2 regions of the Gordonia pseudamarae genome follow, and region 2 is predicted to be linked to the other one. Evidence: riboswitches for the same ligand, from Rfam matches in the RefSeq annotation. Region 2 holds a riboswitch; the other holds the start of a gene.

Region 1 (14,765 bases), 1.9 Mb from region 2:
CGGGGGCCTTCCGGCTGCGGAACCACTCCATAAATGAGTGAGCTACATCACCTCTAGGATGGTGTTCGTGGGTTCCAGTCCAGCCATATATCTACTACTGTTAGATTATTGCCGTGACTGTGATCACATCCTGATCGCGGTTCGAACAGCTACGAAAGAAGGGTTTCACCGTGGGACGTTTGTCGGACAAGGTCGTATTCATCACCGGAGTCGCTCGCGGGCAGGGCCGCTCGCATGCGGTGAGGTTCGCCGAAGAGGGCGCGCGGATCATCGGCATGGACATCTGCGAGCAGATCCCCACCGTCTTCTACCCGATGGCAACCCGCGAGGACCTCGCCGAGACCGAACGCCTCGTCAAGGAGGCCGGCGGCGAGATCGTCACCACGGTGGGCGATGTGCGCAGCCGTGAGGACATCACACGCGCCCTCGACGCGGGGCTCGAACAGTTCGGCCGGCTCGACACCGTCATCGCCAACGCGGGCATCATGCCCGTGATCAATCAGGGTGCCGAGGTTCAGGCCTGGACCGACGCCGTCGACGTGATGCTGACCGGTGTGTATCAGGTGCTCGACATCGCCGTGCCGAAACTGCTGGAGCAGGGTCAGGGCGGCAGCATCGTCATCACCAGCTCCGCTGCGGGCCATACGAGCATGGCGCTCAACACGCTGCCCGGTCAGGCCGGCTACGTCGCTGCCAAACACGGCGTCGTCGGTCTCATGCGGCTGTACGCGAACAAGCTCGCCAAGGACTACATCCGCGTCAACACGGTGCACCCGTCCGCGGTCAACACGCCGATGGTCGCCAACGCCGAATACGGCGAGTTCATCAACAGCCATCCCGAGGTGGCCAGCGATGAGGCCTTCAAGAACCCGATGCCCGTCGAGATGCTCGATGCCGTCGACATCAGCAACGCCATCGTGTTCCTGGCCTCCGATGAGGCGCGCTACATCACCGGCGTCACCCTGCCCGTCGACGCGGGCTACTACAACCGCTGATCCTCCGGTCACCACGGGCCGAGCGGGCGGAACTGGACGCTCATGCGGGGACCGGCACCGGGGGACTTGGGGACCGCGTGCTCCCAGGTGCGCTGGCAACTGCCGCCCATCACCAACAGGTCGCCCGAGGCGAGGGTGAACGTCAGCGAGGCTCCGCCGCCGGACAGTCGTCGGCGCACGAGGCCGTCCACCGGCGGGAGCGGACTGCCGGACCGCTCGCCCGTGGGGTCGTCGGCGAACAGCGATACCTGGATTCCGGCGGTCACGGGAGCAGTCTAGCCGATGCTGTCGAACGTGTGTACTAACTGATGTGTTGGGCAGGGCGCACCGCGCGCAGCCGGTCGGCGGCCTCGGTGATGACGTGTTCCTGTTTGGAGAAGGCGAACCGGACCAGGTGCCGCCAGGAGTCGTGATCGTCGACGAACGCGCTGACCGGAACGGCCGCCACGCCGATCGCGGCCGGGAGTTCGCGGCAGAACTGTGCGGCATCGTCGAATCCGAGGGGTCGGGGATCGGCGCAGATGAAGTAGGTCGCCTCGCTCCGGTGCACCCCGAAACCGGCCTCGCGCAGGGCCTCGGCGAGCAGGTCGCGTTGATGCCGCAGGCGTACGGCGGAGTCGGCCACCCACTCCATCTCGTGGTCGAGGGCGTGGGCGACGGCGGGCTGGAACGGCCCCGAACCCACGTAGCTCATGAACTGTTTGGCCGCCCGTGCCGCCGCCACCAACTCGGGTGGACCGCTGATCCAGCCCACCTTCCAGCCGGTGCAGTTGAATGTTTTGGCCGCACCGGATATCCGAAGGGTTCGTTCGCGCATGCCGGGGAAGGTCGCCAGCGGCCGGTGCGTGCGGCCGTCGAACAGCAGATGCTCGTACACCTCGTCGGTGACGGCCACGACGTCGTGTTCGACGCACAGTCGGGCGATCTCGCCGAGGTCATCGTCGGAGAGGACGGTGCCGGTCGGATTGTGCGGCGAATTCACCAGGATCAGTGCGGTGTCCGGGGTGAACGCCGTGCCGAGACGATCGCGATCGAGGCGAAAGCCGTCGCCGTCGGGTATCAGCGGTACGGTGCGCCGCACCCCGCCCGCCATCGCCACCGTGGCGGCGTACGAGTCGTAGTACGGCTCGATCATCACCACCTCGCGGCCCGGTTCCACCAGTCCGACGACGGCGCCCGCGATGGCCTCGGTGGCGCCGACGGTGATCAGGACCTCGGTGTCCGGGTTGTAGTCGAGGCCGTAGTGCTCGCGCTGGTGGCGGGCGACGGCCCGGCGCAGCTCCGGCACCCCGATGCCGGGCGGGTACTGGTTCCGGCCGCCGTTGATCGCCGTGACCGCCGCCGACAGCATCGACGCCGGTCCGTCGGTGTCCGGGAAACCCTGTCCCAGATTGATGGCGTTGTGTGCGACGGCCAGCGCCGACATCTCGGCGAAGACGGTGGCCCGGAACGGGACGAGACGGTCGACCAGATGTGCGCGGCCGGCCCGCGAGTCGGTGCTCATGATCCCCAGGCTAGTGGCCGGCCGGTAACATGAGCGCACGTGAGTACTCCACCGCCCGGCTACCCCGGACCGCACTATCCGTCGGGATACCCGCAGTCGGGTGCCTACCCCTCGGGGTCTTCCGGGGCGTTCGGGCAGCAACCGGGATTCGGGCAGCAACCGGCCTCTGGGCAGCAACCCGGATACGGTCAGCAGCCCGGGTACGGGCAGCAACCCGGATACGGGCAGGGCTACCCGTTCGGGCAGCCGCAGCAACCCGCGTACGGGCAGGGTCCGGGATTCGGCCCCTATCCCGGACCGCAACCGCCGGCCAAGAAGTCGCGGACCGGGTTGTGGATTCTGCTAGGTGTCGTGGTGGTGCTCGGCGGTGCGATCCTCGGCGGGCTGGTGGTGGTCGGATCCACGGGCAAGGTCCGCGACTCCACCGACGTCGCGATCGGTGACTGCCTGCGTGTCAGTGAGGCCGGCTCCGCCGTCAAGGCCAACGAAGTAGAGTGTGACACAACCGATTTTCATTTCACGGTGGTCAGCAAGACGCAGGACCGGGCCGCCTGTGGCGACTACTCGCAGCTGTGGTTCACCAGACGGGCCGACGACGCGTCCGGACAGGTGTTGTGCCTGGCACCGATCATGCGGGAGGGCAACTGCTACCAGTTCCCGACCATCGAGACCGACACCGCACTGGCCGATTTCGATGATGCCGCGTGCGGCTCGTCCCCGACGGTGACCGGTGCCCGCGTCCTGCGCGTGGAGACCAAGGTGCCCTCGCAACCGACCTGCGAATCCGGACAGGTGCCGCTCTATCTGGCAAAGCCGACACCCGCGGGATACTGTTTGGCCGAAGTGACCGACGAGTGGCAGAGCTAGGACAGGGAATGCGGAAAAATACGGTGCTGATAAGGGCTTCGGTGGGGTGCGCGGCACTCGCCGCGGTGGGGTTCGTGGCGGCGTGCGGCGGCGGTGGCGACGACCGGGTCGGCAAGGCCACCGACGCGACGATCGGTGAGTGCATCACGATCTCCGGCGGCGGTGACAAGGAGACCAAGGTCGACGTCGACAAGGCCTCGTGCGACCCGGGCGACAGGCTCACCTTCTACGCGGCCTCGGTCATCAAAGAGGGCGAGAAGTGCGCCAACGAGAACTACTCGACCCTCACCTTCGACGACAAGTCCAAACTCTGCATCACGCCCAACTTCGTGGCGGGTGAGTGCTACCAGATCCCGATGGGCAGCGGCATCCTCGCCGACTACCAGAAGGTCGCGTGCGCGGCCGCACCCAAGGAGGGATCGGCGATCTTCAAGGCCACCACCCGCACCGACGGTGAGCCCACCTGCGAGGGAACCCAACTGGCGATCAGCTACGAGATCCCCATCAAGGTCGGCTACTGCCTGCTCAAGCAGGGGCAGGCGTAGGCCTCACCCGATGGCGGGGCCGAGCAGGTCGTCGGCATCGGTGATGCGGTAGGCGTAGCCCTGTTCGGCGAGGAAACGCTGGCGGTGGGCGGCGTAGTCGGCGTCGAGGGTGTCGCGGGAGACCACCGAGTAGAAGTGCGCCTGCCCGCCGTCCTTCTTGGGGCGCAGCAGCCGGCCGAGCCGCTGCGCCTCCTCCTGGCGGGAGCCGAAGGTTCCCGAGACCTGCACCGCCACCGACGCCTCGGGCAGGTCGATGGAGAAGTTGGCGACCTTCGAGACGACCAGCGTCGAGATCTCGCCGGAGCGGAACCTGTCGAACAGGGCCTCGCGTTCCTTGTTGCGGGTGGAGCCCTGCACGACGGGGGCGCCGAGTTCGTGGCCGAGCTCTTCGAGCTGGTCGATGTAGGCGCCGATGATCAGCGTCTGTGACCCCGGATGCCGGGCGAGGATCGCCTTGACGACGTTCACCTTGGAGTGGGCGGTCGAGCAGAGCTTGTACTTGGTGTCGTTCTCGGCGACCGCGTACTGCAGGCGTTCCTCGTCGGTGAGGGTCACGCGCACCTCGACGCAGTCGGCTGGTGCGATCCAGCCCTGGGCCTCGATGTCCTTCCACGGCGCGTCGTAGCGCTTGGGGCCGATGAGGCTGAACACGTCACCCTCACGGCCGTCCTCACGTACCAGGGTGGCGGTCAGTCCGAGGCGCCGCCGCGACTGGAGATCGGCGGTCATCCGGAACACCGGAGCGGGCAGCAGGTGCACCTCGTCGTAGATGATCAGGCCCCAGTCGCGGGAGTCGAACAGATCGAGATTCTTGTACTCGCCCTTCGATTTGCGGGTCATCACCTGGTAGGTGGCGATGGTGACCGGCCGGATCTCCTTGCGCTCGCCGGAGTATTCGCCGATCTCGTCCTCGGTGAGAGATGTGCGCGCCACGAGTTCGCGCTTCCACTGCCGGCCGGCGACGGTGTTGGTGACCAGGATCAATGTCGTGGCGCCTGCCTTGGCCATCGCCGCCGCACCCACCATCGTCTTGCCGGCGCCGCACGGCAGCACCACCACGCCGGAGCCGCCCGCCCAGAACGAATCGGCGGCCAGCTCCTGGTAGTCGCGCAGATGCCAGTCGCTCTGGTCCAGGGTGATGGCGTGCGCCTCACCGTCGACATACCCGGCGAGGTCCTCGGCGGGCCAGCCGATCTTGAGCAGCACCTGCTTGAGCCGCCCGCGTTCGGAAGGGTGCACGATGACGGTGTCCTCGTCGATCTGCGCGCCCAGCATCGGGGAGACCTTCTTGTTGCGCATCACCTCGAGCAACACCGCGCGATCCAGGCTCACCAGCGTCAGGCCGTGTGCGGGATTCTTGACCAACTGCAGCCGTCCGAACCGGCCCATGGTGTCGATGACGTCCATCAGCAGCGGCTGCGGCACCGCGTACCGTGAATACTTGACCAGCGCGTCGACGACCTGTTCGGCGTCGTGACCGGCCGCCCGCGCGTTCCACAACGCGAGCGGAGTCACCCGGTAGGTGTGCACATGTTCGGGTGCGCGTTCGAGTTCGGCGAACGGGGCGATCGCCGCCCGCGCCGCACCCGCGTCGGGGTGATCCACCTCGAGCAGCAGTGTCTTGTCGGATTGCACGATCAGGGGTCCATCGGTCACCCGATCCATTGTCCAGATCGGCCGGCTACCCGGCCACCGGGGGCGTGCGCTCCGCTGTCAGGGTTACCTGGCCGGTGCGGTGTCCATGAAACGCTGGGCGTCGCAACGCCGGACCCACCTCGCGTCCGCCGTGTCCGGTGGACGCGAGGTGGGTGTCTCAGCCCTTCACACACACCACCTGACGCAGGTGCGCGACAACCTCGACGAGGTCGGTCTGGGCGGCGATGACCTCGTCGATGTCCTTGTAGGCCGCCGGTATCTCGTCGACGACACCGGGGTCCTTGCGGGACTCCACGCCCCGGGTCTGGGCGATCAGGTCGTCGGCGGTGAACAGCTTGCGTGCCTTGGACCGGCTCATCCTCCGGCCCGCACCGTGCGATGCGGAGAAGAACGACTGTTCGCTGCCCAGGCCCCGCACCACGTACGACCCGGTACCCATCGACCCGGGGATCAGTCCCAGATCGCCCGCACCCGCCCGGATGGCGCCCTTGCGGGTCACCAGCAGTTCCAGGCCGTCGATCGTCTCGGTCGCCACATAGTTGTGGTGGCAACTGATCGGATCATCGAAACGTACCGTGCGGGTGGGGAAGCCGGCGCGTACCGCGTTGCAGACCAGGGTCAGCATCACCTGCCGGTTGCGGGCGGCGTACTCCTGCGCCCAGTCGAGGTCGTGCCGATAGGCGTCCATCTCCGGTGTCCCGGTGAGGAACACCGCCAGATCCCGGTCCGGCAGCGCGGCGTTGTGCGGCAGCTTCGCGGCGATCGACATATGCCGTTCGGCCAGTTCCTTGCCGATGTTGCGCGACCCGGAATGCAGCATGATCCACACCGCGTCCTCGTCATCGAGGCACACCTCGATGAAGTGATTGCCGCCGCCGAGGGTGCCGAGTTGCTTTCCGGCTCGCATATCGAGTTGCCGCACACCGTGATGGAGGTCGGTGAAGCGGCCCCAGAAGGCATCCCAGCCGCGGCCGACGCGCAGGGTTCGCACGTTCACCGGCCGCTCGTGGGAGCGGAAACCGACCGGCACGACGGCCTCGATCGCCGACCGGATGCCCGACAGGTCGTCGGGCAGATCGGCGGCGGTGAGATCGGTGCGCACCGCCGACATTCCGCAGCCGATGTCGACACCGACGGCCGCCGGGCACACGGCATCGCGCATCGCGATCACCGAACCGACGGTCGCGCCCTTGCCGACGTGGACATCGGGCATCACCCTAACCCCGTGGACCCATGGCAGATTCGACACGCGGCGGAGCTGATTGCGGGCATCGTGCTCGATCGACTCCTCGTCCGCCCAGAGCAGGGTGGACGCGGCGGCGCCGGACAGGGGGACCGGAAAGGTGGTACTCATCGTTCTTCCTGGCGTGATGTGTGCGCCGCACTGTTGTGCGGCGTGCTCACGCTACGTGAACGATGTGGGTATCGTCGCCGTATTTTTCGCGTACCCGCCGCGTCCCCGCGCATGTGCGGCGCATCCTCGCGGTGGGTACGAACACCGCCGGCCTATCGGTGTGCCGACGGAAGATTCGTCGCTGCCGTGTCGGTGTGGGGTGACTCGGGGCGGTCGCCGCCGGTGTGGTCGGCAGGTGCGATCGGCGGCGAGCCCGGAGGGGCGGCGACGCGAGTCCGGGTGGCGGCGACGCGCTCGGCCTCCTCGCGTTCGGGGGTGTAGTACCGGCGGTAGATGGGCATCGCCATCGCGGTGGTGAGCACGGCGACCACCACCAGGACGGAGAACAGCCGCTGCTCGATGACCCCGAGGCTCAGCCCGATGTTGATGAAGATCAAGATCATCAGTCCGCGCGCATTCATCAGCGCGCTCAACGCCGTCGACTGTCCCCAGCTCCAGCCGTAGGCGCGGGCCACGCCCATCGAGGCGATGGTCTTGGAACCGAACGCGACGACCAGCATCAGCGCCAGCACCAGCAGAACACTGCCCGACAACGTGGTGAGGTCGGTGTTGAGGCCGGAGTAGGCGAAGAACACCGGCAGCATCAGGCAGCGCACGGTTTGCAGCAGCCGGTCCTTGAGCAGGTCGGCGAAGCCGGGCACCGACGGTAGGGTCATGCCCACCACGAAACCGCCGAACACCGAGTAGATCCCGATGTAGTCGGTGAACCAGCCCGCGCCGAGCACGGTCAGCAGAAGCGCGCCGAACAGGCCGTCGCTGATCTCGTTGTCGGCGACGGCACGTTCCATCACCTTGCGGAAGATCAGCGGCAGCGCCCAGTAGCAGACAAGTGCGAAGGCGATTGCCGGGAGAACCGTCTCGATCACGCCCGATGCCGAGCCCTTGGTGGCGATACCGCTCAGTACGGCGAGCAGGCACCAGGCCAGGGCGTCGTCGATCGCCGCCGCCCTGGTGGCGACACCGCCGAACCTGGTGTGCATCATCCGCTGCTGCTGCAGAATGCGGGCGAGCATCGGGAACGCCGTCACCGTCAGTGAACCGCCGACGAACAGGATGAACACCCAGAAGCCGACATCGTCGGGTTTGTACTCGCCGGCGATGATCGCCGCCGCACCCGCGCCGACCATCAGCGGGATGATGATTCCGGCGAGCGCCACCGCGATCGGGAAGGTGGCCTCCTTGCGGGATTCGGGCTCGTGTTCATGCTCGACGCCGACCACGAACATGTACAGGCTCAGGCCGACCATCGCGATGACGAAGAGCACCTCTTTGACCTCGGCGGTGAACAGATGCTCACCGGCGGCGGGCCACACCCAGCCGAGCAGGCTGGGCCCGAGAATCACACCGGCGGCCATCTCGCCGACCACCGCGGGCTGTCCGATCTTGGGCGCCAACCAGCCCAGGACCTGCGCGGCCAGGATGATCACGAACCAGGCGGCCCCGACGTCGAGCAGGAGATCGAAAGTGGGCCCGGTCATCGCGTCGACCCGGAGGAGTAGGAGCGGTGGGGCGCGGCGAACATGATGATGCTCCTGGAATCGACGAAATTTTGCTAGGCTAGCCTAGCCTAGCCCAGTGATCGGGCCGTGAGTGCTCGCGAGTCGGGACAATCGCCGATATGGGTCGTGATGTGCATCACGCCCGCGAATATCCACCGGGAATATCCACCGGGAATATCCACCGGAGCGCACTACGGATCGAGCAACTCCACGCTGGTCATCCGGTGCAACCAGAACTGCCTCCGCTCACCCGGACCGGCGCCGTCGCCACCGGATTCCTCGGCGAGCAACTGCCCCGCGTTGAGCGCCTTCGGGAACAGCACATGGTTGCTCGCCGAACCGTTCCCGTCGACATAGCCGACGAGCAGCCTCCGATCGGCGCGCAGGGCGAGCTGGATGAGCGCGGTGGCCGACTCGCCGCCGTCGGTGGCGCGCACGGGCCGGCCGTCGGCACCACCGGATGCCGCCCGCCCTGCCCGGTCGCCGGCCCGCAGCCGGCTGATCACCTTGTGCAATTGGTCCTCGGTGGGTGCGGACCTGCGCGTCGGCGCCTGCCGCGACCGGCGGGACGCGCCGACCCGGCTGCCGACCTCCCGCAAGTCGACCAGCGTGCCCGACGAATCCTCGCCGGCCGGGGCGAACCCGGCGTCGCGCAGCGCCTCGATGACGTCCCTGACCTCGGCATGGGCCACCGCGACCGTCGGGGCCAGCGCACGCAACGCGAGCCGGCCGGCGACATCGCTGCGCAACACCGCCGCCAGCGTCGCCGGATCCTCGCACCGTACGAACGACGACGCCACGCCCACCCGCAGCCGGCCGTGCCGGCGGGCCACATCCTCGATCAGGTAGGTCAGCGACTGCGGGATCGGGGTACGGGAATGGGTGGTGAGCATGGTGATCAGTTCACTGCTGCTGCGGCCGGTGTCGAGGGCGCGGCGCACACTCGCCTCGGTGATCCGGTACACCGACGCCGCCCCACCGGATTCCAGTTCGGCGACGAGCTCGACCTGTTCGGCGAGTTCCGGGGTCATCGGCCCGGGCACCATCAGTGTCAGATCGGCCTGGGTGAGGAAGTGGTCGACGGGCTCGGGCAGCGCCTTGTGCATCGCCGCGACGAGGGTCGCCTCGTCCGCCGGTCGATCGGGGGCCAGCGCGGCGCGGCCGACCGCGGTCACGCAGCCGTGCGCCACCAGGCCCACCTCTCGCGCCTCACGCAGTGTTTCGGACACCACCCGATGGGTCAGTCGCCGCATCTGCCGCGGGTACGACCACACCAGCACCTCGCACAACCCCGCCACGTCCCACGCCCGGGCCGGTCCGGCCAGCGCCAGGGTCTCCAGGACGATGCGGCGCTGGGCGGGTGCGTACGCGTCGAACAATTCGGCCGACAATGCCGCCTGCGCAGTGCCGTCCCGGTCGGGAGTACCGATCTGCCACGGCCGCCGGGGCATGTCCAGCCACGCCGAGACCAGCACCGACCACTGCCGGTCCGGTCCCTGATGCAGCCAGGCGTCGGCCGAACCGGTGGGCGCGAAATACTGCTCGCCGGTGTCGCCTGACGGCGGCGGATCGGGCAGGCCCGCGTCGATCAGCCGGGCGTGCGAGAGCAGTTCGACGATCAGCCCGAGCCGCCGCACGTCGAGTTCGGCGGCCTTGGCGACGCGCCGCAGCTCCCGCACGCCCAGGGCGCCCGAGCGCAGGATCGCCGCCGGGGTGGCACCGAGAACCCGTAGGACCGCGGTGGTGTGCCGGAGCAGTTCGATCGCCTCACCACCCGCGGCTGCCTCCACATCGGCGGAGGAGAAGCGCGAGTTGGCGGCAGTGGGCGTCGGGCGGCGCAGGTCGTCGGCGCGGATGGGTGCCTCACCGCGCAGCAACTGTCCCACCATCGGCGGCAGTTCGACGGTCTGCTCGTCGACCCGGGCCAGTAGGCCGAGCGCGATGAGCCGGGGGATGGGCCGCGCCGGGTCGGCGTCGTCGGCGGCGTCGCGGGTCCGGCCCAGCGCCGGGCCCCGCGAGAGGGTGCCGAGCAGCTCGGACTGGCTCTCGTCGACGCTGTCGAGGAGCCCACGGATGTCGTCGACGGAACGTCCGGCGAGCGGCCCGGTCAGCTGACGTGCCTTCCACGGCAGCGCCGAGGGGGTGTGCGCGCCGATCATCAATCGTTTCGGGCCGCCCCACAACAGCGCCCGGCGGTGCAGCATGTCGATCCGCTCCAGGACGTCTGTACGGTCGGCCCGCCTGCCCAGCGCCTTGACCACCGCGGTCGCGGCGACCGGCGACACGGCGCGGGCGCCGGTGGTGGGAGTGGCCAGCGCGATGATCTGTTCGAGCACCGCCACCGCCAGGACGTCGAGATCCTCGCCGGCGAGGGTGATCGAGGCGGCCGACAGCGCACGCTGTCCGAGCACCCCCGAACCCTGCGGCGGGGGCGCCGCCAGATCCGGCCGGGCCACGAACAGTGCGACGAGCTCGTCGTCGGATCGGGTGGCCAGATCCTCGGCCAGACCGATGTGCTGATCGTCGGCACTCATTCGGCCGATTCTACTGACACGGCCTCGGGGGGCTCATGGCAGAATGACCGTTGTGGCTCAGAACAAGCATGGCAAGAAGCAGTACATCGACAACGGCTGGCCGATCGACGACGAGGGCGGCCACCAGCACGCCGTCTCCGAGTTTGCCGCGAGCGTGCCCGGCGCGCTCTCACCGTTCGGCGATGTGACGTTCCCGCTGCCCGCGGAAGAACTGTCGTTCGTGCAGTCGCACACCGTCGTCAACAGCTGACCCGGCGACGGTGAACGACCCCGGGCACATGCCCCGCCTGTCACATATCGACGGGTCGGGTACCGCCCGCATGGTCGACGTCGGCGACAAGGCGACAACGCGCCGGCGCGCGGTGGCCGGTGGCACGTTCCGCACCACCGCGGAGGTCATCTCCCTGCTCGTCGACGGCGAACTGCCCAAAGGCGATGTGCTGGCGACGGCCCGGATCGCCGGGATCATGGCCGCCAAGCGCACCGACTCGCTGATTCCGTTGTGCCATCAGCTGTCCCTGTCGTCCGTCGACGTCGAGTTCACCATCGACACCGACTGCATCGCGGTTACCGCGACGGTGTCGACGTCGGGGCAGACGGGGGTGGAGATGGAGGCGCTGACCGCGGTGGCGGTCGCCGGACTCACCCTGCACGACATGGTCAAAGCGGTCGACCGATCCGCCCGGATGGACAACATTCGGCTTGTGTCGAAAACGGGGGGCAAGTCGGGGGACTGGTTCCGCGACGGCTCCTTGTAGGTATCCGATGAGCGCACATACCGGACAGTCCCGCCGCCTCGCACACGTGGTGGTCGCCTCCACCCGCGCCAGCCAGGGCCGCTACCGCGACAAGACCGGACCCCTCATCGAGGAATGGCTCACCGAACGCGGCTTCGACGTGGTCGAACGCACGGTCGTCGCCGACGGCGAGCCCGTCGGCGGGGCGATCCGCACCGCGATCTTCGAGCAGGCCGATCTGGTGGTCACCACCGGGGGGACCGGCCTGTCACCCACCGACCGCACCCCCGAACAGACGCGTGCGCTGCTCGACGCCGAGATCCCCGGTCTCGCTGACGCCATCCGGGCCGCCGGGACGCCGCAGGTCCCCACGGCTATGCTCTCGCGCGCGGTCGCGGGTATCGCCGGCCGCACTCTGGTGGTGAACCTGCCCGGCTCGACCGGCGGGGTGCGCGACGGACTGGCTGTACTGGCCACCGTCCTGGACCACGCGCTCGACCAGATCGCCGGAGGCGACCATTGATCCCGATCCGCACCGCGGTGTGTGAGGACCCCATCTGCCAGCGCGAACACGAGGACCACGTGACCGCGCTGTCCGGCGGTGCGGCCGGTGCGATCGTCGGATTCGGCGGCATCGTCCGCCACCACGACGGCGATCACGACGACGTGGTCGCGCTGTCGTATTCGGCGCACCCCAGCGCGCCGGGCGTCCTCGACCGGGTCGTCGCTGAGGTGACCGCCGGTGCGGGCGACGGCGTCCGGGCGGTGGCGGTGTCCCATCGCGTCGGAGACCTGGGTGTCGGCGACGTCGCCTTCGTGGTGGCCGTGGCCGCCGACCATCGGGGCGAGGCCTTCACGCTGTGCGCCGGGCTCGTCGACGAGGTGAAGGCGCGACTGCCGGTATGGAAGCATCAGCGCTTTGCCGACGGCACGGATGAATGGGTCGGCTCCGCCTGACACGCACGCGAACAGGCAGCCCCGGGCATGAATTGCGGGGACAGCAAGGCCTCCGCACGGAGTGGATCTACGTGCGGAGGCCTGTGAACGTGAACGCCGTGCGCCCTACTTGGGCAGCTGGTTCTCGTATTGGTTGAACAGGGCGATCTGCTCGGGGGTGAGTTCGAAGCCGGTCTTCTTGGCCGCGGCCCACATCTTGGTGAGATCGGGGTGCACGTTCAGCGACTGGAGGGCGTCGTCGAGGCGCTTTTCCACGTCGGTGGTGCTCTTGGCGAACGTATCGGTGATCTGCTTGACCTGCTCGGGTGCCTCGGGGACCGTGATCTTGGGCGCGGCCGGCGTGATCGTGGTGGACTCCGGAGCGCTGCGCGGGGTGGGGCCGGACAGAACGGTTCCGCAGACCGGCCAGGCGCCGGGGCCCTGGCCGGCGAGCACACGCTCGGCGACGACGATCTGCTGCTCGCGGGTGGCTTGGTTGGCGGTCGGGGCGAACTGGCCGCCTCCGTAGCCGGACCAGGTGCTGGGGCTGAACTGCAGGCCGCCGTGGTAGCCGTTACCGGTATCGATGGACCAGTTGCCGGTGGACTCACACTGAGCCACCTGGTCCCACTCGGAATCGGTGGCGGCGTTGGCCGACCCGGTCCCCAGCAGGGCTGCTCCGCCGCCGAGGACGGCGCCGGTGAGGGCGACCTTGGCAACTGTCCTGCTTGCGGTACTGTTTGTCTGCTTGCGATGACGTCCGGACATAGGTCTGTAAATTCCTCTCTCCACGCGCCTACGAAGTCAGCTGTCGGGTTCGAGCGAGAGGTTGCTCGGCCGGGTGTGGTGCACCCGGCTTGACCCCAAGGGCATCGGATCGCCGATGCCCGGTCTCGTGATGAGGGTGGGTCCCCCGTCCTCGCTCCTGAAGTGTCTTTTCACGTCCGGGGATGGAGCGAGGCTCGGCGCGACCGCCCGGACGTTATCGATTTGTTTCTTGGGGTGGATCGTTCGGAGGAACGAACGATTCGTAGACTACGGCTTTTACCGTCGGTAATCACCCTTGTCGGCAAAGTAATTTCATGCCGGATCAGGTGCCTTCGGGCGGGAAAAACGCGTCCGCCCTGCTCACGGCGTAATGGTTGACTTGTGGCCGTCTCGTTACCTGCCTGTTATGTGAGGAAGGTCACAGGGTGCTGGGTGGCTCAGCCGCCGGCAAACGGCGGCAGCACATCGATCGTCGTGCACTCGCCGACCCGGGCGGTGCGATCGCAGAACGCGATCTCATCGCGCAGGTACGAGCAACGGTCCAGCACCCGGAGCAGCTCGGCATCGCCCTGGGCGAGCAGGGCCTCCAACTCGCCGAGCGTGATCGCCGGGTCGATGTCGGCGATCGCCGACTCGGTGCCCGCCGCCGCCCGTGCGGCCGCGAAGAACCGCACCGTCACCCGCATCGCCTCAGCCGCCGATCGCCGACATCGGTCGCTCGGGCTGGTGGAAGTCCGGATCGTTGACGCCGTGGCCGCTCGCTTTGGCCCACGCGTTGCCCCGCCACGCGGCGGCGATCGCGGCGTCGACCTCACGTGCGGTACCGCCCCCGCGCAACACCGACCGCAGATCGGTCTCGGTGTTCGCGAACAGGCAGTTGCGCACCATCCCGTCCGCCGTCAGTCGGGTGCGGTCGCAATCGCCGCAGAACGGCCGGGTGATCGAGGCGATCACCCCGATCCGGGCCGGGCCGCCGTCGGCCGCCCGCCAACCCTCGACCACCCACGTGTCGGCCGGGGCACTGCCGCGTGGCCGCTCGTCGTCGAGCAGACCGAACTCGCCGCGCAATGTACGCAGGATGTCGTCGGCGGTCACCATCTGCGACCTGTCCCAGCGGTGGCCGGCGTCGAGCGGCATCTGTTCGATGACCCGCAGCTGATAGCCGTGGATGAGGCAGAACCGGGCCAACTGCGGCAACCGCGCCAGGTCCGAGCGATCCGGGATGACCGCGTTGACCTTGATGGTGCCGATTCCCGCCCGCCGGGCGGCGGCGAGTCCGCCGACGACGTCCGACAGCCGCGAGCGCCGGG
Region 2 (14,765 bases):
AGTAACCGAAGAAGCCCTCGAACATCGCCAGCAGCAGCAGCACACAGCCGATGACCCAGTTGGCCTCACGCGGGCGGCGGAACGCGCCGGTGAAGAAGATGCGGGCCATGTGGATGATGATCGACGCCGCGAACAGCAGAGCCGCCCAGTGGTGGATCTGGCGCACGAACAGGCCGCCACGCACCTCGAACGAGATGTCCAGGGTGGTCTCGTACGCGCGGGTCATCGTCACACCCTTGAGCGGGGTGTACGCGCCGTCGTAGATCACGTGTGCCATCGACGGATCGAAGAACAGGGTCAGGTAGATACCCGAGATCAACAGGATGACGAAGCTGTACAGCGCCACCTCACCCAGCATGAACGACCAGTGCGTGGGGAAGACCTTGTTGATCTGCCGACGGATACCGGGCGCCATATGGTAGCGCTGGTCCATTTCGTTGGCCTGTGCGGCCAGGCGGTTGCTCATGATCGACGCTCCCAGAAGGCCGGTCCGACAGGTTCTGCAAAGTCTCCCGCGGCAACCAGGTAGCCCTGGTCATTGACCGTCAGCGGCAGCTGGGCCAGGGCACGGGCGGCCGGTCCGAAGATCGGCTTGCCGTACTCCAGTGCGTCGAACTGCGACTGATGGCACGGGCATAGAATGCGATTGGTGCGCTGCTCGTACAGCGAGGTGGGGCAGCCGAGGTGGCTGCACACCTTGGTGTAGGCGAAGTAGTCGCCGTAGTTGAAGTTCTCCTGGCCCTTGCGCTTGGTCGCCCTGGCCGCGTCCTCGGGACGCAGGCGGATCAGCATGACCGGGTTGCTCACGTAGCGAACGCCTTCGAGCAGCAGGTGGCGGGAGTGTTCGGTCTCGCCGAGGCCGTCGGACACACGCCACGGGAACACCGTCTCCATGCCGCCGGCGTCGAGATCCTCCGGGCGGACCAGGGTCACCTGGTAGGGGTTGCCGGTGTCGCGGCGCAGGAAGACCGTCTCGGTCGGGTCGGCCTCGTTGTACTCCGGTGCCCAGTGGGTCATCCACAGCGGCGACCGCTTGCCGTCGGCCCACGGGTTCTTGATGAAGCCGCCCAGACCCGCGACCACACCGGTCAGTGCGAGCGAGCCGAAGGCGAACAGGCCCGAACCGATGATCATCTTGCGGCGGGGGAGGGTGGAACTCTCCAGGGAGTCGCTCAGTTCGGCGCCGATGGTCTTGCGATCGACCTCCGACGAACCCGCGCCCTCACCGTCGTGACGGTCCTGGACCGAGATCTCGGCGGGGATGAACTTCTTGGTGAACACCACCATCGCGATACCGATCGCCAGGATCGACACACCGAAGGTGATTCCCAGCAGCGGGGTGTTCAGGGTGTAGCGCCAGTAGTTGTCGGAGCCGGGGAGTGCGAACTCCCAGTGGTTCCAGATGAAGATGACGAAGCACGCCAGGGCGGAGATGCCCGAGACTGTCAGCCAGATCGCCACCTGACGCTCGGCCCGCTTCTCCACGCCGGTGCCGGGCTCGGGATACCGGTCGGCCCGGTGGATGATTTCGACGCCGTCGAGGTTGGTGCCGAGTGTGACCAGTTCTTCCTTGCTCATCTGGTCCAGCTCGTCCTGCGATGGCAGGTCCTTGTCGTTTGATCCACTCATGAGCGCGATCCCATCCACATTGCGCCGATGACGATGGCGACGACACCGATGGCCCACATGACCATGCCTTCGCTCACCGGGCCGAAGCCGCCGATGCCCAGGCCGCCTTGCTGCTTGGTCTCGGTCACGTACTTGACGAATCCGATGATGTCTTTCTTGTCCTCGACCGAGAGCTGCCGGTTGGAGAACCGGGGCATGTTTTGCGGTCCGGTGAGCATTGCCGTGTACAGCTGCTGCTCACTGACACCATCGAGGGTCGGTGCGAACTTGCCCGAGGACAGGGCGCCGCCGCGACCGGTGAAGTTGTGGCACGAGGCGCAGTTCAGCCGGAACAGCTCGCTGCCTCGGCCGAGGTTCTCGCCGCGCAGGGACTTCTGCGCGATGACGGGCAGGCCGGCCTCGTCCTTCTTGATGTTGCCGTCGGCGTCACGCTCGTAGATAACTTGCGGGCCGCCACCGTTGGACTGGATGTACGCACCGAGCTGGTCGATCTGCGCCTTGGTGAACTTCGCCGGCTTGCGCAGCGCCTGTGCCTCACCACGTGCGGCGGGCATACGGCCCGAGGACACCTGGAAGTACACGGCTGCGTCGCCGACGCCGACCAGCGAGGGTCCGCGATCGCTGACGCCCTGCAGGTTGGCACCGTGGCAGGTGATGCAGGAGGTCTCATAGAGCTTCTTGCCGTCGGCGATGAGCGCCGCGCTGGACTCGTCGGCCGTGGCCACCTGCGGCTTGGGTGAAAGCACCGCGGCGATGAGTCCCGCGAGCACGAGGCCGGCGAGCAGAAGGATGGTGCCGCCTGCGCGACGGCGGAGTTTACGACGGGACTTGGCTTTACGTGCCGCCGACGGAGTGGACCCGGCATCGGCGGTCGACGTGGCTGCGCCGGCCCCTGCTGCGCCGAAGTCCACGTCGTCGTTATCCGACGGTCGCGGTGGAGATGAACTCATCTGTGACTCTCTACTTAAGCGGACGGACTGTTTTTCTCTGTGTCCGGGATGTGGCTGACGGTGTTGGCTGCGCAGCCGGCCCGGGCTGAACTACCGGATGAAGTAAATGGTGACGAACAGGCCGATCCAGACGATGTCGACGAAGTGCCAGTAGTACGACACGACGATCGCGGCGGTGGCCTGAGCCGGTGTGAACTTCGAGAGCTTGGTCCGGATCAGCAGGAAGACAAACGCGACCAGACCACCGATGACATGCAGGCCGTGGAAGCCGGTGGCCATGTAGAAGACCGAACCGTAGGCGCTGGAGGAGAGCGTCGTGCCGTGCTCGACGAGGTGGTAGTACTCGTAGGCCTGACCGGCGACGAAGAAGGTGCCCATCGCCAGGGTCAGTACGTACCAGCGGCGCAGGCCGAAGACATCGCCGCGCTCTGCGGCGAACACGCCCATCTGGCAGGTCACCGACGACAGGATGAGGACCGTGGTCACCGGGATTGCCAGACCGAGATTGAGCTCGGTGGGCTCTGGCGGCCAGCCCGATGCCGAATTGGCTCGCGCGACAAAGTACATCGCGAACAAGCCGGCGAAAAACATGAGCTCACTCGACAGCCACACGATAGTGCCGACACTGACCATGTTGGGTCGGTTCAGTGAGTGCACGCGCGAGGTGATGGCTGTCCCTTGGGTACCTACGGCGCTAGTCACAAGTGAAGTATGACGGTTCGTAGTAAGCGCTGACCACTCGGGTCATCAAATTGCCCAAAGAATTTGTTCCCGTGCTGGTCCGGGCCCGGATCGGGGGTGCGATCGGCGTGTCCGGCCGGGCGTGATTTGCTTCCTGGTATGACCGAGCTTCCTGAGCCCAGCAGATGGCATCGGCTGCGGGCACTGTTCCGCCGTGGCAACGATACGGACGCGCTGACGTCGGTCGACGACGAGCGGATCGTGGTGGTCGCCGAATCCGCCGACGAGGCGGTGGCCAGTTCCGAGGTGCTCGGCCCGTCGCCGTGGCGCTCCGGCCGGCCCGCGGTGCTGCGACACTTCCTGGTCGTGGCGGTCGGCCGGGAGGAGGACGCGGTCCGGATCGCCACACTCAACGGCTACGTGGTCGTTGACGGCGCGGCCGCACCCCCGGGCACGACGGCGGTGGCCGGACCGCCGGCGTCGGTCACGCTGGCGGTGGCCAAACTGGAGGTGTTCACCGCCGTGGACGTGTCCCGCGAACGCGCGCGGATGGCGAGCCTGGCGTCGCGGCACCAGGGGAGCGTGCTCGGCTGGCAGGTGTTGCAACTGCCCGGGTGAGGTGCGGCTGCCGCCGCCGACGGGGCCCCACTACTGTGGACACCTGTGAGCGCCACAACCCATACCTGGCCGCAGATCCTCGGCCGCGTCACCGACGGCATCGACCTGTCCGCGGAGGAGGCGGCATGGGCGATGAACGAAATCATGACCGACTCGGCCACCGGCGCGCAGATCGCCGCCTTCGGCGTCGGCGTCAAGATGAAGGGCGCCGCGGCCGCCGAGCTGAGCGGATTGGCCTCGGCGATGCTGTCGCACGCCAGCCGCGTCGATGTGCCGCAACGCGCCGTCGACATCGTCGGGACCGGCGGCGACCGATCGCACACCGTCAACATCTCCACGATGACCTCCATCGTGGTGGCCGCGGCCGGCATTCCGGTGGTCAAGCACGGAAACCGCGCCGCCTCGTCCAAGAGCGGCGGAGCGGACGTCCTCGAAGCGCTCGGTGTCACCATCTCGCTCGGGCCGGACGCCGTCGCCCGCTGCGTGGCCGAGGTGGGGGTGGGCTTCTGCTTCGCACCGGTGTTTCACCCCGCGTTCCGTTTCACCGGCCCGCCGCGCAAGGAGATCGGGATCCCGACGGTCTTCAACGTGCTGGGGCCGCTGACCAATCCGGCGGCCCCGTCGGCCGGTCTGATCGGCTGCGCCTTCGCCGATCTGGCACCGGTGCTGGCGCAGACGTTCGCCGGGCGCGGGACGTCGGCGCTCGTGGTGCGCGGCGACGACGGGCTCGACGAACTGACCACCACCACCACCTCACACGTATGGCAGGTGGTGGGCGGAACGGTCACCGAGCTGTCGGTCGATCCCGGGGCACTGGGTATCGCGACGGTGGAACTGTCGGCGCTCCAGGGCGGCGACGCACAGGTGAACGCCGGGATCGCCCGCGAACTGCTCGACGGCCGGACCGGTCCGGTGCGCGAGGCCGTTCTGCTCAACGCGGCGGCCGCGATCGTCGCGTTCGAACAGACCGAACCGTTCACCGACGACACCCTGACCTCGGCGCTGTCCGGCGCCCTGGATCGGGCCGCGTCCGTCATCGACTCGGGTGCCGCCCGCGAGCTGCTCGGGCGCTGGGTGCGGTTGACCGCCGAGCTGGGCAGCGCCCACTAGGGTTGGCAGCATGATCACCGCCATCGTCCTCATCTCCGCCGACGTGCACCGGATCCCGGAAACCGCGCAGGCGGTCGCCGACATCCCGGGTGTGAGCGAGGTGTATTCGTGCGCGGGCGACGTCGATCTGATCGCCAAGATCAGGGTGCGTGACCACGAGCAGATCGCCGAGGTTGTCACCGCGAGGATCAACCGCCTGCCCGGCGTGACCCGCAGTGCCACCCACATCGCGTTCCGCAGCTACTCCAGCTCCGAGGTCGAGGGCGGATTCTCGATCGGCGAGCAGTAGTCGCGGCGCACCGCCGCCGGATCCTCATCGCCGGGCCTGTCGGGCCAGTCGCGCCCAGTGGAGGCTGCGCGCGGCGCCGAACGCCGGAAGTGCGATGGCGTCGGTCGCGGACACGATCCGGGCACCCGGATCGGTGATCCATCGATAGATCAGTCCCGCCTCCTCCGGCGGTGCGCCGCACAACGGGCCGGGATCGGGTGCCACGGTCTCCGCCGCCGCCACCAGCGCCTGCACCACCGGCATCGGGGGTACCCCACGACGGGCCACGCCCGCGCCGGCCAGCCGGCCGTGCCGGATCACGCTCAGCTCCCAGCCACCGCACTCGTGTGGTCTGGCGACGACGAGCTCTCCCACCACGCACAGCGCGCGCAGTCGCTGACACAGGGCCAGCGTATGGATCATCGCAGCCGTGCGGTCCCGCTGCCTGGCCGCCGACTCGAACATCTCGGCCGCCGCCAGCCGCGTCACCTCCGCCACGGCCGCGGTCACGATGTCGTCGCTCTCGCCGAACATCACCGCGCGCGCCCGCATGACGCGAGCGGCGTAGTCGGTCGGCGTCAGCGGTGCCGGTGAGGCGGCCCGGCAGCCGCCGATCATCCGTCCCGACGAGTCGGTGCGGCACCAGTGGTGGGTGGCGCCGCGACGCAGCGCGGTGCAGGTCCGCAGGCCCGCACCCGCCGAGATCAGATCCGCGACGGCGGCGGCCACGGATCTGTCGGAGAACGGACCGACCGCGTCGTCGGTAGGCGCGCGGCGCACCGTGAGCCGTGGGAAGCGGTCGTCCGACAGCACCAGCCACCAGCCGCGCCGCGGCTGCGTCGAACGTCGGTTGTAGGCCGGTGCGTGGGCGGCGAGCAGCCGCAGCTCACGCACCCCGGCCTCCAGTCCGTGCGCGCACTCCACGTGGTCGACACGCACGGCCAGCCGCACCATCTCGTCGATCCGGCGCCGGGGGTCGGTTCCGGCGAAGTACGACAGCACGCGGCGGCGCAGGTTGACCGCGGTCCCCACGTACAGCACCTCATCGGCGGGGCCGCGGAACAGGTAGACACCGGGACGGGTGGGCAGGGCGTCGGCCAGATGCCGTTTGGCGGCCAGACGGGTCGCGGTCTGCGAGCGGTAGGCGGTGAGTTGCCCGATCGTGCGCACCCCCTGATTGCCGACCCGCTCCAGGAGCCGGTGCAACACCTCCACGGTCGCGCGGGCGTCGTCGAGCGCACGGTGGGTCGGTCGCACCGTCACGTCGAACAGCTCGGCCAGTGCCGACAGGCGCACCGACGGGGCCTCGTCCCGGCTCAGGATGCGGCGGGCCAGCGTGACCGTGCACAGGGGTGCGGGAAATGTCCATGGAACCTGCAACCGCTCGGTGCCCCGGCGCAGGAAGCCTATGTCGAACCGGGCGTTGTGGGCGACGAGGACGGCGCCGCGGGCAAACTCCAGGAACGACAGCAGTGCCTCGCTCTCGCACGGCGCATCATGCACCATCGCCTCGGTGATCCCGGTGAGCGAGACGATGTGCGGTGGGATCGGCATACCGGGATCGACGAGGGTCGCGAACTCGCCGACCACCTCGCCGCCCCGGATTTTCACCGCGCCGATCTCGGTGATCCGGTCGTCGACCGGGCTGCCGCCGGTGGTCTCCAGGTCGACCACCACGAGCGTGGCCTCGAACAGGGACAGATCCTCGTCGTCCGGGCGCACCTGGCCGTCGGCGCCGAAGAACGAATCCGGGTCGTCGAGATCGGCGAAGCTCAGCTGCTGGTGCACCGTTCGTACATTAGTTCGGCCCTGCGACATGTCCGGTCCGTGCCCAAGCGCCCTGGGTGTGGAGACGGACCCGGGTGTGGAGACGGACCGGGTGTGGAGACGGACCGGGTGTGGAGACGGACCGGGGCGCTGCCGGGGTGGCACGGAGGTGATGTGCGGGCGGCCGACCGTGTCGTACCTATGTTCTAGTGTCTCGGTCAATCGCCGGTCCGGGACCGGCGGTGCGGGGGTACCGACGGCGAAAATGAGACGGAGATTACATATGCTGATCGATTGCAACGGGTGCCCGGGGCATCCGGCCGCGTGTGAGGGATGCATGATGCAGGTGCTGTTACCCACTCCTATCAGCGGAGACGTCGGCGGGTCGGGTCAAGCGCGGGTAACGGATCGTGTGTCGTCCGCCGACCGTGAGATCTCATCGGCCATCGAAGTTTTCTCGCTGGCTGCAATGGTGGCACCTATGTCTGCACGATCTGCAAGAGAATGTATCTCGCCAGTTCAAGGCCATAATTCGACCGGAATCCAGAAAGCGCTGCGGGCCGGCTGATGGACGTGAAAAAATTTGTTCGTCCGACCAGTGGACAGAAGGCCGTTTGATTTCGTAACCTTTCTGAGACATTTGCGGAGCGTCATACTCCACTCGGAGTGGTCCGCGAAGGTCACCGCTTAGTCATCCACCAGGATGAACCGGGGACCCACCGGTTTCGGATCGTCGTTCACGGCGGCCCGAATTGGGGTGAATCGCCACTGTCCACCCGGACGGGGCGTAGGGCAATTTCTTCCGCCCGAACCCGACAGCTAACTCGGTAGGCGGTTCAGGGAGAAATAAGAAGGAGAACGTTCTTCGTGGCCAAACATCGTTTGGAACAGCCTGCACGGACCGGCAAGCTCGCCAAGTCGGCACTGATCGCCGGGTCGCTTTCGATCGGCTCACTCGGTGTTGCCGCGGGCGCGGCGGAAGCCGCACCGGTAACCATCCCGAACCTCGGGACCTTCGAGATTCCGGGTATCAACGAGAAACAGATCCCCAAGGAACTGCGCGAGTTGTCGGCCAAGATCGCGCCCAAGGTCGCGCCGAACACCCACGGCAAGATCCGCCCGCGCACCGTCCTCGCCCCGAGTGAGTCCACCGGCGAGAAGGCCGTCCGCTACGCCTCGACCAAGATCGGCTCGCCGTACTCGTACGGCGCCGCGGGCCCGAGCGCGTTCGACTGCTCCGGCCTCGTGTACTGGTCCTACCAGCAGGCCGGCAAGGTCATTCCGCGCGACAGCTACGGACAGCTCGGCGGCGGTCACGCCGTCAACTACGCCGACGCCCAGCCCGGCGACGTCCTGATCTTCAACGGTGGCGGCCACGCCGGCATCTACGAGGGCAACGGCATCTTCATCCACTCCTCGACCTACGGTGTCCCCGTGCAGCGCGACAGCGTCAAGGAATGGAACCTGGTCGGGGTCCGGCGCTACTGAGACTACGCTCGTACCGGCGGGCCCCGTGCCCGCCGGTGATGAGCATTCCGGCGATGACTCGTCCGGTGTCGGATCGGTTTCTGACAGGTGATCGGCCTGCAACCCGTCGTTGAGAAGAGTCGGGCGAGGAGAGTGGCAATAGTGGTACCGGAGGGGGCACGGCCGACATCGGTCGGGTGTCGCGATCGCCTCGCCATGTGGACAACAGCCCAGGAAGCGATCCGCCCGGCCGTGCCGCGGCTGTTGGCCGCCGTCACGGCCCTGATGGTGGCGGCCGTCACGATGACGATGACGGCCGCACCTGGCCGCACCGAACCCACCAGTTCGGCCGAGCAACTGCTCGTGCGCTACAAGAAGCTCGCGCGCGAGTCGGAGCAGTCCGCCGAGGCGATGCACAATGCGCAGATCGAGTACGACAAGCAGCGCAAGATCGCCCGTGACGCACGAGCCCGGTCCACACAGGCCGATCGTGTCCGCAACGACGCCGTGCGTGAGTTGGCCCGGTATCAACAGACCGTCAACGTGCTCGCCCGCGCCGGTTCCAAGGGGGCGCGCGTCAACCGCCTGTACGCGGTGCTCGTCAGCGACTCGCCGCAGTCGCTGCTCGACCAGATGTCCGGTCTTGAGGTCCTGTCGCGGCAGACCGCGGCCAACCTGCGCGGGCTGACCAAGGCCAAGCGGGAGGCGAGCTCCACCAAGGACGCGGCCGACCGCAAGGCGGCGGACGCCGACAAGGCGATGGCCAAGGTGTCCAAGACCAAGGGCGACCTCCAGTCGAAGCAGAGCACCCTGCAACTGCAGGCGATCCAGGTGCGCACCATCTACGAGTCGATGACCGGAAAGCAGCTGGCGGCGCTGCGCGGTCCGCGATTCACCTTCGACCCCCGGCTGCTGCCCAAGGGGACCGCCTACACGCTGGCCGCGGTCCAGTCGGCACTCACCAGGATCGGCGATCCTTACGTCTGGGGTGCGACCGGGCCCGATCAGTTCGACTGCTCGGGTCTGATGGTGTGGGCCTATCGGCAGGTCGGAAAGACGCTGCCGCGGTCGAGTCAGGCGCAGATGGGCGGCGGGACACCGGTGGACCGGTCCCAATTGGAGCCCGGCGACCTGATCATCTACTACCCGGACGCCTCGCACGTCGGGATGTATGTGGGCAACGGGTATGTGATCCACGCCTCGACGTTCGGTATCCCCGTCAAGGTCGTGCCGGTCGACGACGCGGGCCCGTACAACACCGCCCGCCGGTACTGAACGCCCAGACGTGCCCGACAATCCGGACGTGCCGAAAAGTGCCGATATACCCGATAACACGCACGTGCTTCACGCCGATCTCAGCCGTCGCAACCGGCTGACCGCGGCGGTGGCCGCGCTGCTGGTGGGGGCCGCGCTGGTCACCGGATGCTCAGGCGACGATGATGCGCTGCCGATTCCGTCGGGTGAGGTGACAACCACCACCAACCCCAACGTGTACGAACAGAACCGCGCAGAGGGTGTCAGCGCGTTGCTCGACGACCTCTCCGCGGCTCTCACCGCAGGCGACTCCGCCGCGTTGGCCCGGCTGATCGACCCCAGCGCCACCACGGTCTTCCGGACGAGACTGGAGACAGCGGCGGCGAACTTCGGGGCACCGGCGCCTCGCCCCACCAGTTCGTCCCGAACCCCTGAACCCCGAACCACTGAACCCCGAACCACCCCGCCCCAAACCACTACGCGATCGCGGGGGACGGGCGCCCCCAGTACCAGCGGCGGGTCGGCGGCACCGGAACCGGTCCGGACCTCCGCACCGGTCACCACGCCCGGCCCGTCCACGACAGCTCCGCTGCCCGACGACTCGCGGGGATCGGCGTTGCGCCCGGCGACCCTGCGGTATCAGCTCGTCCTTTCCGACGAGGCGGAAACCCAGGCGCCCGAGGCCGTCACCGACAAGCTGACCGATCAGGGCAGCTCCGATGTGTGGGTGGCCCCCGTCGACCTGCACTACGCACTCGGCGGCGCACGGGCCCCGGGCATCGACGAACCCGAGCTCGTGAGCTCCGAACAACTGGTGGTCGCCCGGTACGACGACAGCTGGAAGGTGGTGGGCGATGCCACCCTCGTCGGTGGGAGCGCGCCGCCGACGATGCTCTGGGAGCTGGCCGGCCTGCGCGTCGACGATGTGCCGACCAGCGGGGGCACGTCGGTGATCGCGTCGTATCAGGGCACCGCCGACACCGTCGAGCGGGTACGCGGCCTGCTGCCCGCGGCGGTGTTCGCCGTCCAATCGTTCTGGGGGACCGACTGGCCCCGCAAGGCGGTGATCGTCGTGACCCGGACACCCCGACAGTTCACCACGGTCTCGGGAGCGCCCGAGGCCGACGGCGCGGCCGCCGCGGCGACGGTGTTCGCCGGAATCGACGCCGACGGGACCGTCCGCGGGCAGCGCGTGGTGCTCACCCCGAATGCCCAGCGGATCCCGGCACCGGCCCTCGGCGTGGTGCTGCGGCACGAGCTCTCCCATGTCGCCACCCGGTCGATCACCTCCACCAAGGCGCCTCTGTGGGTCACCGAGGGGTTCGCCGAGTACGTCGGACGCAAGCAGACCTACCGGCGGATCGCCGACGCCGCCCCCGATCTGGCCGCCGAGGTGCGTTCGGGGTCGGTGCCGCGCACCCTGCCCGTCGACGCGGACTTCGCGGTCTCCGGTCTGCGGGCCGGTGTGGCCTATCAGACGGCCTGGTCATTGTGGGCGTTCGTGGCAGGCCGTTTCGGGGAGGGCACGCTCAAGAAGCTCTATCGCACCGCCGCCGCGGGCGATGCGTCCGCCAGTACCGGCGCGATCGCCTCGGTACTGAAGATCGACCCCGGTGACTTCGTCGCGCAGTGGCGGCGCTGGCTCGTCGCGGAAACCCGCTGATGCGCCGGACCCTGCTGGTCACCAACGACTTTCCCCCCCGGCCGGGTGGTATCCAGTCCTACCTGGAGAATCTGGTGGACCGCCTGCCGCCCGATCAGGTGGTGGTGTACGCCCCGCGCTGGCGTGGCTGCGAGGAATTCGACGCGCGCGTCCCGTACACCGTTATCCGGCACCGCACCACACTCATGCTGCCCTCGCCGTTCGTGGCGTTCCGTGCGGCGGCACTCATCCGTGCCCACGACATCCACACGGTGTGGTTCGGCGCGGCCGCGCCCCTGGCCGTGCTGTCGCCCGCGCTGCGCAGGGCCGGCGCCCGCCGGATCATCGCCTCCACGCACGGACATGAGGTGGGCTGGTCGATGCTGCCGGCCGCCCGGCAGGTCCTGCGGTTCATCGGCACCCACACCGATGTGATCACCTACGTCAGCAAGTACACCCGTAGCCGCTTTTCGGCGGCACTGGGTGCGCAGGCGGCCCTGGAGTACCTGCCGCCCGGTGTCGACATCGACCGCTTCACCCCTGATCCGGTTGCCCGGCACCGGATCAGGCAGCAATTGGGGATCGTGGACCGGCCGACCGTCCTGTGTCTGTCCCGACTGGTTCCCCGCAAGGGTCAGGACTCGCTGATCCGTGCGTTGCCGGCGATCGTGCGTGAGATCCCCGACGCGGTACTGGTGATCGCCGGCGGCGGACCCTACGCCGAGAAACTGCACGAGTTGGCCCGGACGAGTGGGGTCGACGACCACGTCGTATTCGCCGGATCGGTGCCCGTCGCCGATCTCGCGGCGTTTCACGCGATGCCCGATGTCTTCGCGATGCCCTGCCGCACCCGGGGCCGGGGGCTGGATGTGGAGGGTCTGGGCATCGTCTTCCTGGAGGCGTCCGCCTCGGGAATCCCGGTGGTGGCCGGTGATTCCGGCGGTGCGCCCGAGACGGTGGTCGACGGGGTCACCGGCCATGTCGTCAACGGACGTGACATCGACCGGCTCGCCGCCACCCTCGTGGCGATCCTGCGCGATGCCGACAAGGCCCGCGAGATGGGTCGCGCGGGAAGGCAGTTCGCGGTCGACCGCTGGCAGTGGCGGCACATGGCCGCGCGCCTGGACCAACTGCTGTGAGGGTGACATGGCGCCCGCTCGCAGGCGTCCCCTACTTCTGGTAGATCGCCTCGATGTCGGCGCTGAACTTCTCGGTGACCACGTTGCGCTTGACCTTCAGTGTGGGGGTCATCTCGCCGGACTCCTCGCTGAAGTCGGTCGAGAGGATGCGGAACTTCTTGATCGCCTCGGCGTGCGAGACCGTCAGGTTGGCCTCGTCGACCGCGCTCTGGATCTCGGCGTGCAGGTCCGGATCGTCGGCGAGATCGGCCACGGTGGCGTCGGCGGGTTTGCCGGCGCGTTCCTTCCACGACGGGAACGCCTCGGCGTCGATGGTGATCAGCGCGCCGACGAACGGCTTGGCCTCACCCACCACGAGGGCCTGCGACACCAGTGCCGAGGCGCGGATCACGTCCTCCAGGCCGGACGGGGAGACATTCTTGCCGCCGGCGGTGACGATCAGTTCCTTCTTACGGCCGGTGATCTTGAGGAAGCCCTCGTCGTCGATGGTGCCGATGTCGCCGGTGTGGAACCAGCGTTCGGTCTCATTCCCCGTCGGCGCGCTCGCGGTCGCATCTCCCGTCGCTGCGCCGCTCGCCCGGGTCTCGATTGCGGCGTCGGTGGCGGTGGGGTTGTTCCAGTAGCCGCCGAACACGACGCCGCCGTGCAGCATGATCTCGCCGTCCTCGGCGATGCGGGCACTGTTGCCGGGCAGCGGCCGCCCGACGGTGCCGATCTTGACCGCGCCGGGGGTGTTGACGCTGAACGCGGCGGTGGTCTCGGTCAGGCCGTAGCCCTCGTACACCGGGATCCCGACGCCGCTGAAGAAGTGACCGAGGCGGGCCCCGAGCGGCGCCCCGCCGGAGATGGCCATCTCGCACTGTCCGCCGAGCGCGGTGCGGAGCTTGCCGTAGACGAGCTTGTCGAAGAGCAGATGCTTGCCCTTGAGCACGATCCCCGCGCCACCGTCCTGCTGCGCCTGCGAGTAGGCGATCGCCGTGTCGGCGGCGGCGTCGAAGATCTTGCCCTTACCGCTGTCGTGGGCACCCTGGCGGGCGGTGTTGAACACCTTCTCGAACACGCGCGGCACCGACAGGATCGCGGACGGACGGAAGTTGCCGAACTCGGGGACCAAGTTCTTGATGTCGGAGGTGAAGCCGACCGAGGCGCCGCCGTCGATCGCCACGAGGGTGATGGCGTGCGCCAGGACGTGGGCGAGCGGCAGGAACATCAGCAGCCGCTTGCCCGGTTCGAGCTTCTGTCCGATACCGGTGGACAGCGCGGCCCGGCACTCGGAGAGCAGATTGGCGTGCGTGAGCACACATCCCTTGGGGCGGCCGGTGGTGCCGGAGGTGTAGATGAGCACGCCCGGATCGCTCGAGCGCAGCGATGCCCGGCGGGCCGCGACCTCGTCGTCGCCGATGCGGGCACCGAGCTCGGTGAGTTCGGCGATCGCGCCGAGGCCGTCGCCGGCGTCGATCTGGAATGCCCGCACGCCCGCGGCCGAGGGGGCGGCGTCGAACTCGGCCCGGTGACCGGCATCCTCCAGCACGATGGTGGTGGCACCGGAGTCGGTGAGGATCCATTCGATCTGGGTGGTCGAGGACGAGTCGTAGATCGGTACGGGCACCGCACCGGCGGCCCAGACGGCGACGTCGATGAGCATCCATTCCAGGCGGGTGCGACACAGGATCGCCACCCGGTCGCCGGGCTGGACACCCGAGGCGATGAACCCTTTGGCCAGCGCGGTGACCTGTGTCACGACATCGGCCGCCGAGACCGGTAGCCACTGAGTGTCGCGCTTGTCGAGGAATACCGCCTGGCCGGGGGAACGAGCAGCGATGTCGAAGATGATGTCGGTGCAGTTCGCGTCGTCTGCGATCGTGAAATCGGCGGGAACGCTGTATTCGGTGGTCAAGGTCGGCCTTTCGTCGCGGCGCTGTCGGTAGGCGTCCATCCGGGTGATCCGTGCTGGTCATCACGAATCGTAGCCTTATGATGCACGTCACTGAACGAACTTTGTACTTGCGAGTAGATCTGCGGAGTCCGCGTTCCGGACGAACAGGACATGAACCTCAAACTGCCGAGGTGTCTATCGGGTGCGCGGCGGGATATGTGAAGCTATGGGGTGTGACGAGCATTCAGGTGGCGGACCAGACCTTTGTCGCCGCAGCCCCCGAATTGGCGGCCGACGTCGTCGGCGACCGGGCGTCGTGGCGACGCTGGTGGCCGGACCTGCGGCTGGAGGTCGTGGAGGACCG

Evidence for each region. Region 2 has a riboswitch for cyclic di-AMP ahead of GII31_RS13460 (C40 family peptidase). Riboswitches for the same ligand answer to the same signal wherever they lie in the genome.
Region 1: another riboswitch for cyclic di-AMP. It lies ahead of GII31_RS05185 (transglycosylase family protein); the one in region 2 lies ahead of GII31_RS13460 (C40 family peptidase).

Annotation. Positions count from the first base shown of each region.
Region 1 covers NZ_CP045809.1:1,173,796-1,188,560, forward strand. The annotation lists gene GII31_RS05120 (mycofactocin-coupled SDR family oxidoreductase) at 171-995, shown strand; partial or broken gene GII31_RS05125 (alpha-ketoglutarate-dependent dioxygenase AlkB) at 1,004-1,165, opposite strand; gene GII31_RS05130 (pyridoxal phosphate-dependent aminotransferase) at 1,297-2,499, opposite strand; gene GII31_RS05135 (LppU/SCO3897 family protein) at 2,539-3,366, shown strand; gene GII31_RS05140 (hypothetical protein) at 3,375-3,911, shown strand; gene GII31_RS05145 (DNA repair helicase XPB) at 3,915-5,567, opposite strand; gene GII31_RS05150 (RtcB family protein) at 5,725-6,921, opposite strand; gene GII31_RS05155 (cation:proton antiporter) at 7,074-8,459, opposite strand; gene GII31_RS05160 (helicase-associated domain-containing protein) at 8,672-11,014, opposite strand; gene GII31_RS05165 (hypothetical protein) at 11,058-11,264, shown strand; gene moaC (cyclic pyranopterin monophosphate synthase MoaC) at 11,293-11,772, shown strand; gene GII31_RS05175 (MogA/MoaB family molybdenum cofactor biosynthesis protein) at 11,780-12,274, shown strand; gene GII31_RS05180 (molybdenum cofactor biosynthesis protein MoaE) at 12,271-12,708, shown strand; gene GII31_RS05185 (transglycosylase family protein) at 12,814-13,455, opposite strand; cyclic di-AMP (ydaO/yuaA leader) riboswitch at 13,465-13,647, opposite strand; gene GII31_RS05190 (MoaD/ThiS family protein) at 13,893-14,141, opposite strand; gene moaA (GTP 3',8-cyclase MoaA) at 14,146-14,765, opposite strand, start outside.
Region 2 covers NZ_CP045809.1:3,062,717-3,077,481, reverse strand. The annotation lists gene qcrB (cytochrome bc1 complex cytochrome b subunit) at 1-466, opposite strand, end outside; gene qcrA (cytochrome bc1 complex Rieske iron-sulfur subunit) at 463-1,629, opposite strand; gene qcrC (cytochrome bc1 complex diheme cytochrome c subunit) at 1,626-2,579, opposite strand; gene ctaE (aa3-type cytochrome oxidase subunit III) at 2,670-3,281, opposite strand; gene GII31_RS13480 (hypothetical protein) at 3,420-3,878, shown strand; gene trpD (anthranilate phosphoribosyltransferase) at 3,924-4,988, shown strand; gene GII31_RS13470 (Lrp/AsnC family transcriptional regulator) at 4,999-5,277, shown strand; gene GII31_RS13465 (DEDD exonuclease domain-containing protein) at 5,302-7,074, opposite strand; cyclic di-AMP (ydaO/yuaA leader) riboswitch at 7,698-7,872, shown strand; gene GII31_RS13460 (C40 family peptidase) at 7,891-8,511, shown strand; gene GII31_RS13455 (C40 family peptidase) at 8,707-9,765, shown strand; gene GII31_RS13450 (hypothetical protein) at 9,830-11,407, shown strand; gene GII31_RS13445 (glycosyltransferase family 4 protein) at 11,407-12,525, shown strand; gene GII31_RS13440 (AMP-dependent synthetase/ligase) at 12,557-14,461, opposite strand; gene GII31_RS13435 (hypothetical protein) at 14,635-14,765, shown strand, end outside.